DNA from 3 places in the Halomonas sp. GT genome. Region 2 is predicted to be linked to each of the others. Evidence: predicted binding sites of a transcription regulator. Region 2 holds the regulator's gene; each other region holds the start of a gene.

Region 1 (4,248 bases), 280 kb from region 2:
CACCAGATAAGGGGTAACGGAAGCTGTCTAGATAATCCAAATAAGGTAACGGACCACAGACGGTTTTTAAAGCACGTAACAGCGGCGTCACCATTAACCTAGAAACGCGGCCATTGAGCTTTCCTTCGGCGATACGCGGGTAATACCCTTTACAAAAACTGTAATTAAAACGGGGATTCGCGACGGGGTACATGAGGCGTGCTAGAAGGCCACGGTCGTAGGTAAGAATATCGCAATCGTGAAGACCAACGGTGGTGGAGCGACCTGAACTAAGCACATAGCCAGCGCAATACCATACGTTTCTTCCTTTTCCTGGCTCTAAAGCCCCTAAACCATGACTTTCTAATTCTTGGTCGATGGCACGTAAACGCGGACCGTCATTCCATAGAATTCGAGTGTGCTGGGGCAAGCGTGAAAAGAATTCCCGTGCATATAAAAATTGATCGCGGTCTGCTCTGTCCAAACCAACGACAATTTCATTGAGGTAAGGCACTTTCACCAGCTCATCAACAATCGCCGACAGCGCAGGCCCTTCCAGTTCAGAAAAAAGCGAGGGTAAAATTAGTCCCATTGGGCGACGTTTGGCAAACTGGCAAAGCTCTTGTTCAAGGGCTTCAACTGGCCGGCGCGTTAAGTTGTGAAAATCGGTTATCACACCATTTTGATGGAAATCACTCATACGCTAGCCTCCCGTGGCTTGTAATCTGATGCAGCGGCGTCATTCACTGGCGCCATTTCTAGACGCCCGTCATCTCGCCCCCACCAGTGGGCTACCCCCTCAGCCCAGCCAGTCGGCCCAGTTGCATTTGTTCGATATAACGCGCTGTTGTGCGGCTCAACGTTAAGAGCGTGGCAACCTCGAATCACCACAGCTTGATCGACAGTTTCCAGCATCGTGATATCGTTTGGGCCATCGCCCAAGCCCAATGAAAGTGGCGGACTGCCTCGTAATGCAGTAAATCGTTTAATTAGCCACTCTACGGCACCCCCTTTATCAGACAAGCGCCCAATCACATGCCAAAAGCGGCCCCCTTGCGTGAGTTCAAGGCCATCGCCTTCAAGCGCAATGCGGAACGTTTCAAGTGCGGCTGCATTATCTTCCCAAATAAGTGGCTCACTCCCCTCCCGCTGCCGCGCTGCTTTCGCACGGGTTTCATCAAGCCCAGTTAACGCCATTACCTGTTGAAGACTTAAGTCGCCCATTCGAGTAAACCGAACCCCCAGACGCTTACGCCAAACGTTTAGTCGCGCTTTAATGAAACCACTATCAACACCGGTATGTTTAATAACGACGCCATCTCGGCCATTACCAGGGCGATCTAGACGCGCATGACACCATCCTGGGGGCAGTCCGATAACGGCACCGTTTTCGGCAATAAAGGGGGTCGCCGTTAGCCCAAGGGCTTCTCGTAGAGGAATGAGTTCTGCGCGAGTTTTACTGGTGACCGGAATGACCGGAACCCCTAGCTGTTTAAGGCGAGCAAGCCAGGGCTTGGCAGGTGAGAAATCATAACTGTGGTGATCTAGTAATGAACCATCTAAGTCGGTGACTACCAAACGCGGCTGAAGCGCTGGATCCAAGTCGCTTGGTGACTGAGCATCACTGGGCAACGCAGTACGCTTGTGTTCGGTCATAGCACCACCTTTTTGCAATCTTAAAAGTCGTTACACACGTCCACTTTTAGATAAGCAACCAAGCAGTTTGTATGCCAATACAATTTTATCTTTAATAATCAGAAGATTGGCTCATAAAAATCTGCCTTCTTCGTATAAGCACCAAAACAACGCAATCTTTCCGCACCAAAATAGCGCGCAAATAAATAGAAAAAAATTCGACAAGCCCTTGGCAAAAGCTCGCAAATAGCTATACTCGAATTGTACCCACTGGCAACCTTGTACACCCCTCACCTGATGCCAGTGGGCTGCAGTGAGCCAAGCCCTTTCATACCCGCCTCCCCCGGCGGGTTTTTTTTGACTTATCCCTTAGTCCACATGAATAACCACCTCAACGCGACGATTTCGCGCTCGCCCTTCGACAGTATCGTTATCTTCTAGCGGCTGAGTTGCGGCTAGTCCAACGGCTCGCAAACGCTCCGGAGCAACCCCTGCGGCTTCAAGTGCCTCAACGATCGCAATCGCACGCGCACTTGAAAGCGCCCAGTTGGACGAAAATTCTGGGGTATTGATAGATTGGCTATCGGAGTGTCCCTCTACCCACACTTCCCCCTCGAAGCGCTGGATGGTATCCATCAATGACCCTACTAACGATGAGCCACCTTCTGTCAACTGAGCATCGGCAGAGGGAAATAGCAACCGATCTTGTACACGCAGGCTGATACCTTCAGCGACTCGCGAAACTTCAACGCCTTCCAGGTTAGGGAGGTACGTCGAAGCCTCCACACGCTCAGACAATCTCTCATCAAGTGCTAATGCGCTATTAATCGCCACGTCAGACACTTTTTGTACATTGATAGGTGGACGGTCGGTGAGTAGTACCATGTAATCCGCCAACGGCGAAACAGACTGACGCTCATCGGTGGGCAGTAGTAACTGCGGAAGCCTACTATTGGCAGTCAATGGCTCCTTATCTCTCGATACTTCTTCAATTCGCGCCAATAAAGGAGGCACCTCCACAACAGCAGTGCGAGCGTTAGGCAACCCTGCCACTCCCAACGCAGCGCTAATCGCAAACGGGCTGAGCGTATCACTGCTAGGTGATACGCCGAGTACCGTGCGTTGCTGACGGGCTTCAGCAAGCGCATCCGGCAGGGGTATTTCTCTAGCAGGTGACGACTCATAGCCGTACTCATCGGCTGTTTTTTGCTGAAACAACGATGGGCTTGTCACATTAGCCGCAGCAATAATAATAACGAACAGGGCTACCAGTAGCGTCATAATGTCAATATAGCTAATCATCCAACCGCTATTACTTTCATCTTCTGGATAAGCGGTTAACAATGAATCATGACGCGGACCAGCGCGGTGGTCTTCAAGCATGGGTGTTTTCACTCATTCAAGTTTTTAACCTCGTGGCCGATCTAGGGTAAGCATGGCAAACTAGTCTATCAAAAGCCGTTTCGTAGCGAGAAGGAACAATCAGGTGCGCACCCGACCTATGTCATCAAGAGCTCATTCATTAAGAACTGAGCCATCATCGACCCAATCGTCCATTGGCCGACTATTTCGCCCTGTCGGTGTTGGACTAGTGGGCCTGATGCTAAGCGGCTGCTTTTATGCCAACACGTCTCAGGCTCCCATTGCGACCACCTATCCTTATAGTGAGCAGCAGCGCATGCAAGCGGCTCAGCACTGGGAAGTGCTAGCCCAACACGAAGCGGCTGGCATTCTTCGCAGTGAACGGGTTCGCTTTAGGGATCTCCATATCCCAGCACAAGAGCATACGTCAGTTAGCGCCTACTACGGTGGCGAGTTTGAGCGTGGCTTTCGTACGCTATTAACAAGCGAACTGGTGTCGCGAGGAGGAAGCGTGATGACGCAACCCAACACTGGCGGTGCCACCGTTCAAGTGGACGTGGAAGTTGTTGAGCATCGTGATCGCGGCTATATACGCCCACCGTTTGGTGCATACACCGCCCTTGCCGGTGGCGTGACCGTGGCTAGCATGGCACTAGGAAACTGGAGCGAGCCTGCGCTTGCATTAATCCCCGCTGCGATGGTGGCAGATACGACCAGCGGCAGTTGGACATATGAGGGCAAAGAGGAGGTTATCATCACTACCCAGATCGTTGATAATGACCGTATTCTCTACTCCTCCTCTAATATCTATTACATAAATGCTGGTGACCGACGTCACTATGCGCCACATCGTGTTCCTCAAGCGCCTGCAACCCCAACTGTTTCTATCACCGATACTTGGTAATTACATGCTTTCACTCTCCTACTCTCTGGCTCCACTGCGCAGCTTAGCAGTTGGTGCACGTCTGCTTATCGTTGCGTTGTTGATGCTGTTTTTGGCTGGCTGCACTGCACTTGGCAATAACAATAGCATGCGAAATGCCGAGCCTCAGCCAGACCTTTCCGAACTAGCCCATGAAGCCGCCGCACAAATGGTGGCCAGCAATCCAGATCTTACACGCCATAGCCCAATGATTGCGGCTACCTTTGTAAGTATTGATAACTTAAGCCAGTCGTCTACGTTTGGCCGTATTAGCTCTGAAATTATGGCCTCCGCGCTCGCAAGGCAAGGCATGCAGGTACGCGAAGTCAAAATGCGTGACAGCATGTTTA
Region 2 (4,248 bases):
AATAACGCAGAGCCTGCACCTCAAACCACAGCCTCAGAACCAGCATCAGAAACAGCGCCGATAAAAACACTTTATGCCCATCACTTAGCCAAAAGCTATAAACGCCGCCGTGTCGTTAAGGATATTAATCTAGAGATATCTCAAGGCAGCGTGGTAGGGCTGCTGGGGCCCAATGGCGCAGGCAAAACGACATCGTTTTATATGATCGTCGGTTTGGTAAAGTCTGACGCTGGAAAGGTTGGCATTGATGAGCTTGATTTAACCCATGCGCCCATGCATGAACGTGCAATGGCAGGCATTGGATACTTGCCTCAGGAAGCTTCTATTTTTCGCAAACTTTCCGTCGCTGACAACATCATGGCCATTCTGGAAACTCGCAAAGAACTCGATCGTAGCGCCCGGGAGCAGCGCCTTGAGTCGCTACTGGAAGATTTCCACATCACACACATTCGTGACAACTTCGGCATGAGTCTTTCGGGCGGAGAGCGTAGACGTGTTGAGATTGCTCGCTCCCTCGCGACAGAGCCTGCCTTTATCCTGCTTGATGAGCCGTTTGCCGGCGTTGATCCAATCTCAGTGGGCGATATTAAAACGATCATTCGAGCCCTCAAAAAACGTCATATCGGCGTGTTAATTACTGACCATAACGTCAGGGAAACACTAGATATTTGCGATATCGCCTACATTGTAGGTGACGGCCATATCATCGCCAGTGGTCCACCTCAGGAAATTCTCAACAACCAGCGGGTTAGAGACGTTTATTTGGGGGCTGATTTCCGCCTGTAAACAGTCACCTGCAGAAAAAATAGTATTGGTGGCATGCTTATTGCACTTGCACCAAGCCATAACTCGCACTAGGGTGGAGCTTTCTGATTAACGAGTGGTTCTCAGATGGTCATGAAAGCTTCTCTTCAATTGCGTATCGGTACACAGCTGACCATGACACCTCAGCTGCAGCAGGCCATTGCCCTGTTACAGCTATCAACGCTGGACCTCCGTCAAGAAATTCAGCAGGCACTTGATGCCAACCCTATGCTTGAGCAGGAAGATGAGTTCGGCGAACAGGCCGTTAGTGAACCCCAGGAAGCTGAATGGTCTGAAAGCATTCCTAACGAACTCTCTACTGACAGCGATTGGTCAGACACTTACCAAGACCTAGGCAGCCATGGTGTCAGCAGCGAAGGGCCTGACTTTGAGCGGCAAGCTGCTGGCCAAAGTTTGCATGGCCACTTACTTTGGCAACTCGCCATGACAGACTTTTCGCCACGCGACCATGCCATTGCTGAAAGCCTTATCGATGCACTGGATGCCAATGGCTACTTAACCCAGCCTCTCAATGACCTTCGCGAAGGACTTAAAGCCCAAGGACATGAAGGCCTTAGCCAACGTGAGGTTGAAACAACCTTGCTTCGTCTTCAACAGTTTGAGCCAACCGGCGTGTTTGCTCGCGACCTGCGGGAATGCTTAATGCTGCAGCTCGCTTCACTACCCGAAGATACACCGCTGCTCATGCCTGCCAAGCGGTTAGTACGTCAATTTCTTGAAGCACTCGGCAAAGATGATGTGCGTCTGCTAAAGCGGCGGTTAAGTCTGGATGATGAGCAGCTTGATGACGTAATTCGCTTGATCCGCAGCCTTGATCCTCGCCCAGGAAGTGCCTTTGGCGACACCGATGACAGCTATGTAACGCCAGATTTAGTCGTACGCCATGACCACGAAGGATGGCACCTGGAGCTAAACCCAGAGGCGTTGCCTCGCTTACGCATTCAACCTGACTACGCAAGCCTCATCAAACGGGCTGACAAGAGCCAGGATAACCAATTTTTAAAAGAGCATCTTCAAGAAGCTCGCTGGCTCATCAAGAGCCTTTCTAGCCGAAATGATACGCTACTGCGGGTGGGCCGAGAAATCATAGCTCGCCAGATAGGCTTTCTGGAACACGGCGAAGAAGCCATGAAACCGCTGATTTTAGCCGATATCGCAGACGCCGTAGAAATGCATGAATCCACTATTTCCAGGGTCACCACCCAGAAATACATTCATACTCCGCGCGGAGTGTTTGAACTCAAATACTTCTTTTCAAGCCAAGTAAGTAACCAGGACGGCGGTGACAGTCACTCCAGCACCGCCATCCGGGCTCGAATCAAAAAACTGGTGCAAGATGAACCGCCCGGGAAACCTCTCTCAGACAGCCGCCTCGTGTCGCTATTGGAAGAGGGTGGCATTAGTGTGGCAAGGCGAACGGTGGCCAAATATCGCGAGTCGATGGGCATACCCTCTTCAAGCGAACGCCGCCGTTTACGCTAATAAAGCAGTGCTAACGAACAAAGTCTGTCTAAGGGCTTTGCAATAGCGCAAAAAGGGTTACAATCGAAGAACAGTCCGATGGATAAGGAGCACGTCAATGCAAGTAAATATCACTGGTCATCACGTAGATCTGACTGACGCCTTGCGTGACTATGTAAATGAGAAGCTGGAACGCGTTGAGCGCCATTATGACAATATCACCACCGTACAAGTGACCTTATCTGTTGAAAAGGAGCGTCAGCAAGCTGCCTGCACCCTGCATGCTGCAGGTGCCGATCTACACGCAGAAGCATTAGACAACGATATGTACGCTGCGATTGATGCACTAGCGGACAAAATTGACCGTCAACTCGTTAAACACAAGGAAAAAGCACAAGCTCGCGCCCAAGGCGCTGGCGTGCGTTAACTCAATGACGTTGGAAACTATTCTTCCCCCGGAGCGCGTGCTGTATGACGTCCCCGGGGGCAGCAAAAAAAGAGTGCTGGAGTTTTTCAGCACCTTTATTGCGCAAAACACGCCAAGCCTAGATAGCCAAGAAGTCTTCAGCCGCCTGATTGGTCGCGAGCGCCTGGGCAGCACTGGAATAGGCAACGGCGTTGCTATTCCTCACGCCCGTAGCCCTCATTGCAGCTCACCTATCGCTGGTTTTTTAAAGTTAGCTGAGCCCGTGGATTTCGATGCTATCGATGGCGATCCCGTCGATCTTGTTTTCGTCCTTTTAGTTCCCGAAGAGGCAGACGACACGCACTTAGCCTTATTAGGGCAAGTAGCGTCTATCATGAACAGCGTTGACACACGTCAGCAGCTTCGTAAAGCGGCTAGCCAGCGTGAGCTATTGGACCTTATAACAGCAAAAATTCGTGAACAATCTGTTACCTAGATGGTCCACCGCTAGACACTGCCTACTAATTTAACGTTAACCTCCATTTTTATTGGCATGCCAAGAGAAACTCTATGCAACTGGTGATCATTAGCGGCCGTTCAGGGTCCGGTAAATCTATCGCCTTACAAGCGTTAGAAGATCTTGGCTATTGTGCCATCGATAATTTGCCCGCCATGCTACTCGGCTCCCTTGTGGATGAGCTTCGTGAGCAAGGCGCACGTCCCCAACTAGCGGTAAGTATCGATGCGCGTAATTTACCAGCTGCGCTAAAGCAGCTGCCAAAAATGCTTGAATCTTTGCGTCAGAAAAGCATTCACTTCCAGGTTATCTATCTAACCACCGATGCCAGAATTCTTCTTGAGCGATACTCAGCTACGCGTCGTCGTCACCCTCTTACGCGTGATAGTGACATGACGCTTGAAGAGGCCATCAATAAAGAAGAAGAAACCCTACTCGACATCCGTGATCTTGCTGACCTAATGATCGACACATCGCGTCTATCGGTTCATGACCTCCGCCGCAGGATAACGGATCAAGTTGCCCAACAGCGTGAAGATAGATTAACGCTGACCCTAGAGTCATTTGGCTATAAACGCGGTGTCCCACTTGATGCCGATCTCGTCTTTGACGTGCGCTGCTTACCAAACCCCTACTGGGACCCTACGCTGCGCCAATACACTGGGCGTGACGCGAACATCATCAACTTTCTGAAGGGATATCCCGTCGTAGAAGAAATGCGCAATGATATCCAGACATGGTTGGAAAAGTGGCTACCCGCTTACCAAAATAGCCAGCGCAGTTATATGACGATTGCTATTGGCTGTACCGGCGGGCAGCACCGCTCTGTCTATATGGTGGAACAACTGGCGCAAATGCTGGTTAAACAAGCGGGAGAGGTTCAACTCCGTCATCGTGAGCTAGGCTTGCAGTACACTCTTAGTGAACAGCAGCCCTCCACATCCTCGCCTTCAACAAACGCACAATAAGCAACGCTTTTTCTTCACGACCCCACTCGGCAAAAAGGAACCAGAGTGCCAGAAAGAACCTTAACACTCAC
Region 3 (4,248 bases), 1.0 Mb from region 2:
TTGGGTGTTCGGAAATAATCGAGCGCGCCAGCGCCACCCGCTGGCGTTGGCCGCCAGAAAGTTGGGCAGGTTTACGATCTAGGTAATCGGTTAAATCAACCAGTTCGGCGACCTTAGCCAGTCGCTCGCGCTGCTCTGTTTTGGGTACCTTACGGCTGCGCAGGCCAAAAACGATATTGTCGGCAACGCTCAAATGCGGAAACAGCGCGTAGGACTGAAACACCATGCTCAGCCCACGGTCGCCGGGCGGCAGGCGGGTAACGTCGCGCTCACCGATATAAATACGCCCGTCGCTGGCCTCTTCCAGGCCCGCAATCATGCGAAGCGTGGTGGATTTGCCACAGCCTGAAGGGCCCAGCAAAATGACAAATTGCCCAGGCGTGACGTCGAAGGAGATGTCATCGACGGCAGTGGTCACGTCCCAACGTTTAGTGACGCGTTCCAGGCGAATACGCGATTGGTTTGACATAGCACACACATCACCGGCTGTTGGTTGTTATTGTTTAGCTTGTGTTGAAGGTGTTGCCGTTGTATGACACTTACATGGATGGTTGATGACAGCGGTTGTGTCAAGCGGAAAATTCACTTAGTGACTTTAATGCCATAGCGTTGCAGCCTGCGTACCACGCTGGATTGGCTAATACCCAGCCGCTCAGCGATGGCATATGTGCTAGGGAGCGTTTTGCTCAACGCTTCCAGTGTGTCGCGCTCTAGCCTGGCAAGGTACTGCTTTAGGGTTTCATCCGGCGCTAAGGCAGCGACTAACGGAGACGTTGAGGCTTTCGTTAGATAAGCCGGGGGCTGCTCTGTATAAGGATGAGGATTAGGGGCTTCAATTTGATCCGTTGGGCTGGATAGCCAAGCTCTTTCTAGCCAGTTTTCAAGCTCGCGGACGTTACCTGGCCAGTCGCTTCCCATTAACGCTGACCATACTGGGTTGCCCAGGATTTTTTGCCGCCCATAGCGTTGGTTAAGGCGTTCCAAACAGGCTTCCACGAGATCAGGAATATCTTCTCGGCGGTCTCGTAAAGGCGGAAGCGTGACGGGTATGACGTTGAGACGGTAGTAAAGATCCAGACGAAATAGGCCCGCTTCTACTTGTTTGGCTAAATTCTGATTCGTGGCGACGACTAAGCGAAAGTCCACTTTACGCGGTCGTGTATCGCCTAGCCGGGTGAGGCTTCCGTCCTGGATAACTTTTAGCAGTTTAGTTTGCATTAATAGCGGGAGCTCACCGATTTCATCAAGAAACAGCGTGCCACCTTCCGCTTGTTCTAGTAAGCCTGCTTTTCCTTGGCGAGCCGCGCCACTGAACGCGCCTGGTTGATAGCCAAACATCTCAGACTCAAATAAATTTTCGGGAATGGCCGCACAGTTAACCTCAATAAAGGGGCCATCGCTGCGCTGGCTCCAACGATGAAGCTGCTTGGCAAACGCGGTTTTACCCACGCCCGACTCTCCCAACATCAATACATTAGCGTCCGAAGGTGCGACCCGTTTGAGAAGCAAGGCGACTTCACGCATAACGTGGCTTCTCGCCTGCAGGTTGTCCAGCGCGTCGTCTAGCGCCTGTTCCTCGGCATCGGGGGCTGCTTGGCTGCGTTTTAAGTGCTCACTAAAGCGCTTCTGGAGTAGTGCATATTCGTCTTGTAGGAGCTGTAAATCGGTTAAGTCTCTGGAACGGCTAATAACACGTTCCAATTTTCCATTCACAAAGACAGGGTAGGCTTCAGCAATCACACGGCGTCCGGTGCCTGTTACCTGCATAAGTTGGGCTGGCTGGTGGGTGCGCATCACTTCTAAGGTGATGGATGGCTTCAAGATGCCTGCTTGCTGAAGCTGGTAAACGCTACTGCCTAGCAACTCTTCCCGGGGCGCGCCATAAACAGCCTCAGCGCCGGGACTAATATCAAGCACTCGACCTTCGCCGCTGACGATAAAGAAGTGATCGTTGGCGGTTTCCACAATGGTTTTTAGCACGCACTTATCGATTTCACTCACAGCGATTGTCTCTTGAATAATCTTTGATTCATTTTTGCATCAATGATGCATAGGTGACTTAAGTGTACGTGATTTTGATTCATTACTGCATCGATAATGACTGAGAGCCCTATTGTTAGGGCGTTCAGAGACTTGGCATGTTCTGTGCAACGTAGTTGTTATCAGTACGCAATACAGCGCTACAACATGAACAACGCCAAGGAGATCTGTATGTCTGATTTTAACCAGCCACTTGGGGGCAATAGCATGCCGCGCTTTGGTGGGCCTGCCACCATGATGCGGTTACCCACCCAGGAAAGCGCTGCTGGCTTAGATGCTGCTTTTATCGGTATTCCAATGGATATTGGTACGTCTAACCGGCCTGGTACGCGTCTTGGCCCACGTCAGATTCGCGATGAATCTCGCATGCTTCGACCCTATAACATGGCGACCCGCGCCGCCCCGTTTGAAAGTTTACAAGTGGCTGATATAGGCGACGTGCCCATCAACACGTTTCACCTACCCAAAAGCGTCGACATCATCACGGCCTTTTATGATGACGTGCTTAAACACAACTGCATTCCGCTAACGTTGGGTGGCGAACACACCCTGACACTGCCCATTTTACGTGCCATTGCCAAAAAACATGGGCCAGTGGGGCTGATCCATATTGATGCCCATGCCGATGTAAACGAGCACATGTTCGGTGAGCCGATTGCCCATGGCACGCCGTTTCGCCGTGCCCAGGAAGAAGGCCTGTTAGCCCACGGCAAGGTGGTTCAAATCGGCCTTCGTGGTACCGGTTACGCAGCCGAGGATTTTGATTGGTGCCGAGGCCAGGGTTTCCGCGTTGTTCCCGCTGAAGAGTGCTGGTATCGCTCGCTTGCCCCCTTGATGGAGGAAGTGCGCGAGCAGATGGGCGATGTGCCTGTCTATATCAGCTTCGATATCGATGGCTTGGATCCTTCCGTTGCGCCAGGAACGGGAACGGTAGAGATGGGCGGACTGACCTCAGCGCAAGGGCTAGAAATTGTGCGCGGTGCGGCAGGGTTGAACATCGTCGGCTGTGATCTAGTGGAAGTGTCGCCTCCTTATGATCCCAGCGGTAATACCGCATTGATGGGCGCCACACTGCTGTACGAAATGCTCTGCGTGCTGCCGGGCGTGAAACACAGTGATTAAGCTGCTCTGAAATAGCTAACAAATAAAAAGCGCTTACCTGACAAAGCGCTACTGATCAGAGAAATGGCAGGCTGCTTATTGCCTGCCAGGACGCCGCCAGCCCACCTCCAATAATCACTTCCAATAGGTGAACCGTATGTCTTACTCTCAAGTAAAGTCGGAAGAACCGACGTCTCCGACGGAGATCCCCCGCGCGCATCTGCTGAAGTTTCTCATTCCATCATTGATCGGTGTACTGCTGTTCCTAGTGCCTTTTCAAGTGGGCGACTCTATTAACATTGGTATGGGCCTGATGGCAGATGGTTTGCAAACGCTGTTAGGGGCAGCGCTACCTGCCATTGCGGTAGTCATTCTTTGCCTGTCGGTGGTGGTAACGCTATACGCCAAGTTAGCCAAACCTGCTTGGGCAAAAAGTGGTCCCTTTCACGATATGTTTGATGTGGGCGCTATTTGGGTAGTGATGCGCATATTAGGCGCGATTTTTGTCCTCATGACGTTTTTCCAGTTTGGGCCCGAGTTTGTAACGGCACCGTTTACTGGCGGCGTAATGCTCAATGATTTGGCGCCGGTGCTACTGACGTTCTTCTTCTTTGCGGCGATTCTGCTACCGTTTTTGGTCGAATTCGGCTTTATGGAGTTTATCGGCACCATGGTCCGCAAGCCGTTTCGGGTGATTTTTAATCTCCCTGGGCGTAGTGCTATCGATGCGACGGCATCCTGGATGGGGTCGGGAACAGTTGGTGTTCTGATCACTGCACAACAATACGAGCAGGGTTACTACAACGGCCGTGAAGCGTCAGTCATTGCGACCAACTTCTCTGTTGCCTCCATTGCTTTTAGCCTATTGGTTACTAACTTCGTTGATATTAACCATCTCTTTGTACAATTCTATTTCACGGTAGTGGTGTCTGGTTTGATCGCTGCGGTCATCGTATCGCGGATTCCGCCACTTTCGCGTAAATCGGATGACTACTACGAGCCAGTGGGCTGCCAACTGAGCGAAGAGCGCACTGAAAAAGTGGGACTGTTTCGCTACAGCCTTTTGCAGGCCACCCGTCGAGCAGGCAGTGCGCCTGGGCCACGTGA

What was found. The regulator sigma-54, encoded in region 2, starts transcription at its own class of promoters, with help from an activator protein. The targets are predictions, from matches to a motif close to TGGCACNNNNNTTGCTNT.
Region 1: the regulator sigma-54 is predicted to act here: its motif matches at 1,695-1,712, upstream of B6A39_RS12755 (HAD-IIB family hydrolase).
Region 3: the regulator sigma-54 is predicted to act here: its motif matches at 2,135-2,152, upstream of speB (agmatinase).

What each region holds. Positions count from the first base shown of each region.
Region 1 is NZ_CP020562.1:2,744,158-2,748,405, forward strand. It holds gene B6A39_RS12750 (glycosyl transferase) at 1-679, opposite strand, end outside; gene B6A39_RS12755 (HAD-IIB family hydrolase) at 676-1,635, opposite strand; gene B6A39_RS12760 (OmpA family protein) at 1,984-2,997, opposite strand; gene B6A39_RS12765 (hypothetical protein) at 3,215-3,880, shown strand; gene B6A39_RS12770 (FlgO family outer membrane protein) at 3,885-4,248, shown strand, end outside.
Region 2 is NZ_CP020562.1:2,469,120-2,473,367, forward strand. It holds gene lptB (LPS export ABC transporter ATP-binding protein) at 61-786, shown strand; gene B6A39_RS11600 (RNA polymerase factor sigma-54) at 892-2,307, shown strand; gene hpf (ribosome hibernation-promoting factor, HPF/YfiA family) at 2,405-2,713, shown strand; gene ptsN (PTS IIA-like nitrogen regulatory protein PtsN) at 2,718-3,188, shown strand; gene rapZ (RNase adapter RapZ) at 3,263-4,177, shown strand; gene B6A39_RS11620 (HPr family phosphocarrier protein) at 4,223-4,248, shown strand, end outside.
Region 3 is NZ_CP020562.1:3,491,220-3,495,467, reverse strand. It holds gene B6A39_RS15895 (ABC transporter ATP-binding protein) at 1-469, opposite strand, end outside; gene B6A39_RS15890 (sigma-54 interaction domain-containing protein) at 583-2,001, opposite strand; gene speB (agmatinase) at 2,212-3,162, shown strand; gene B6A39_RS15880 (YjiH family protein) at 3,299-4,248, shown strand, end outside.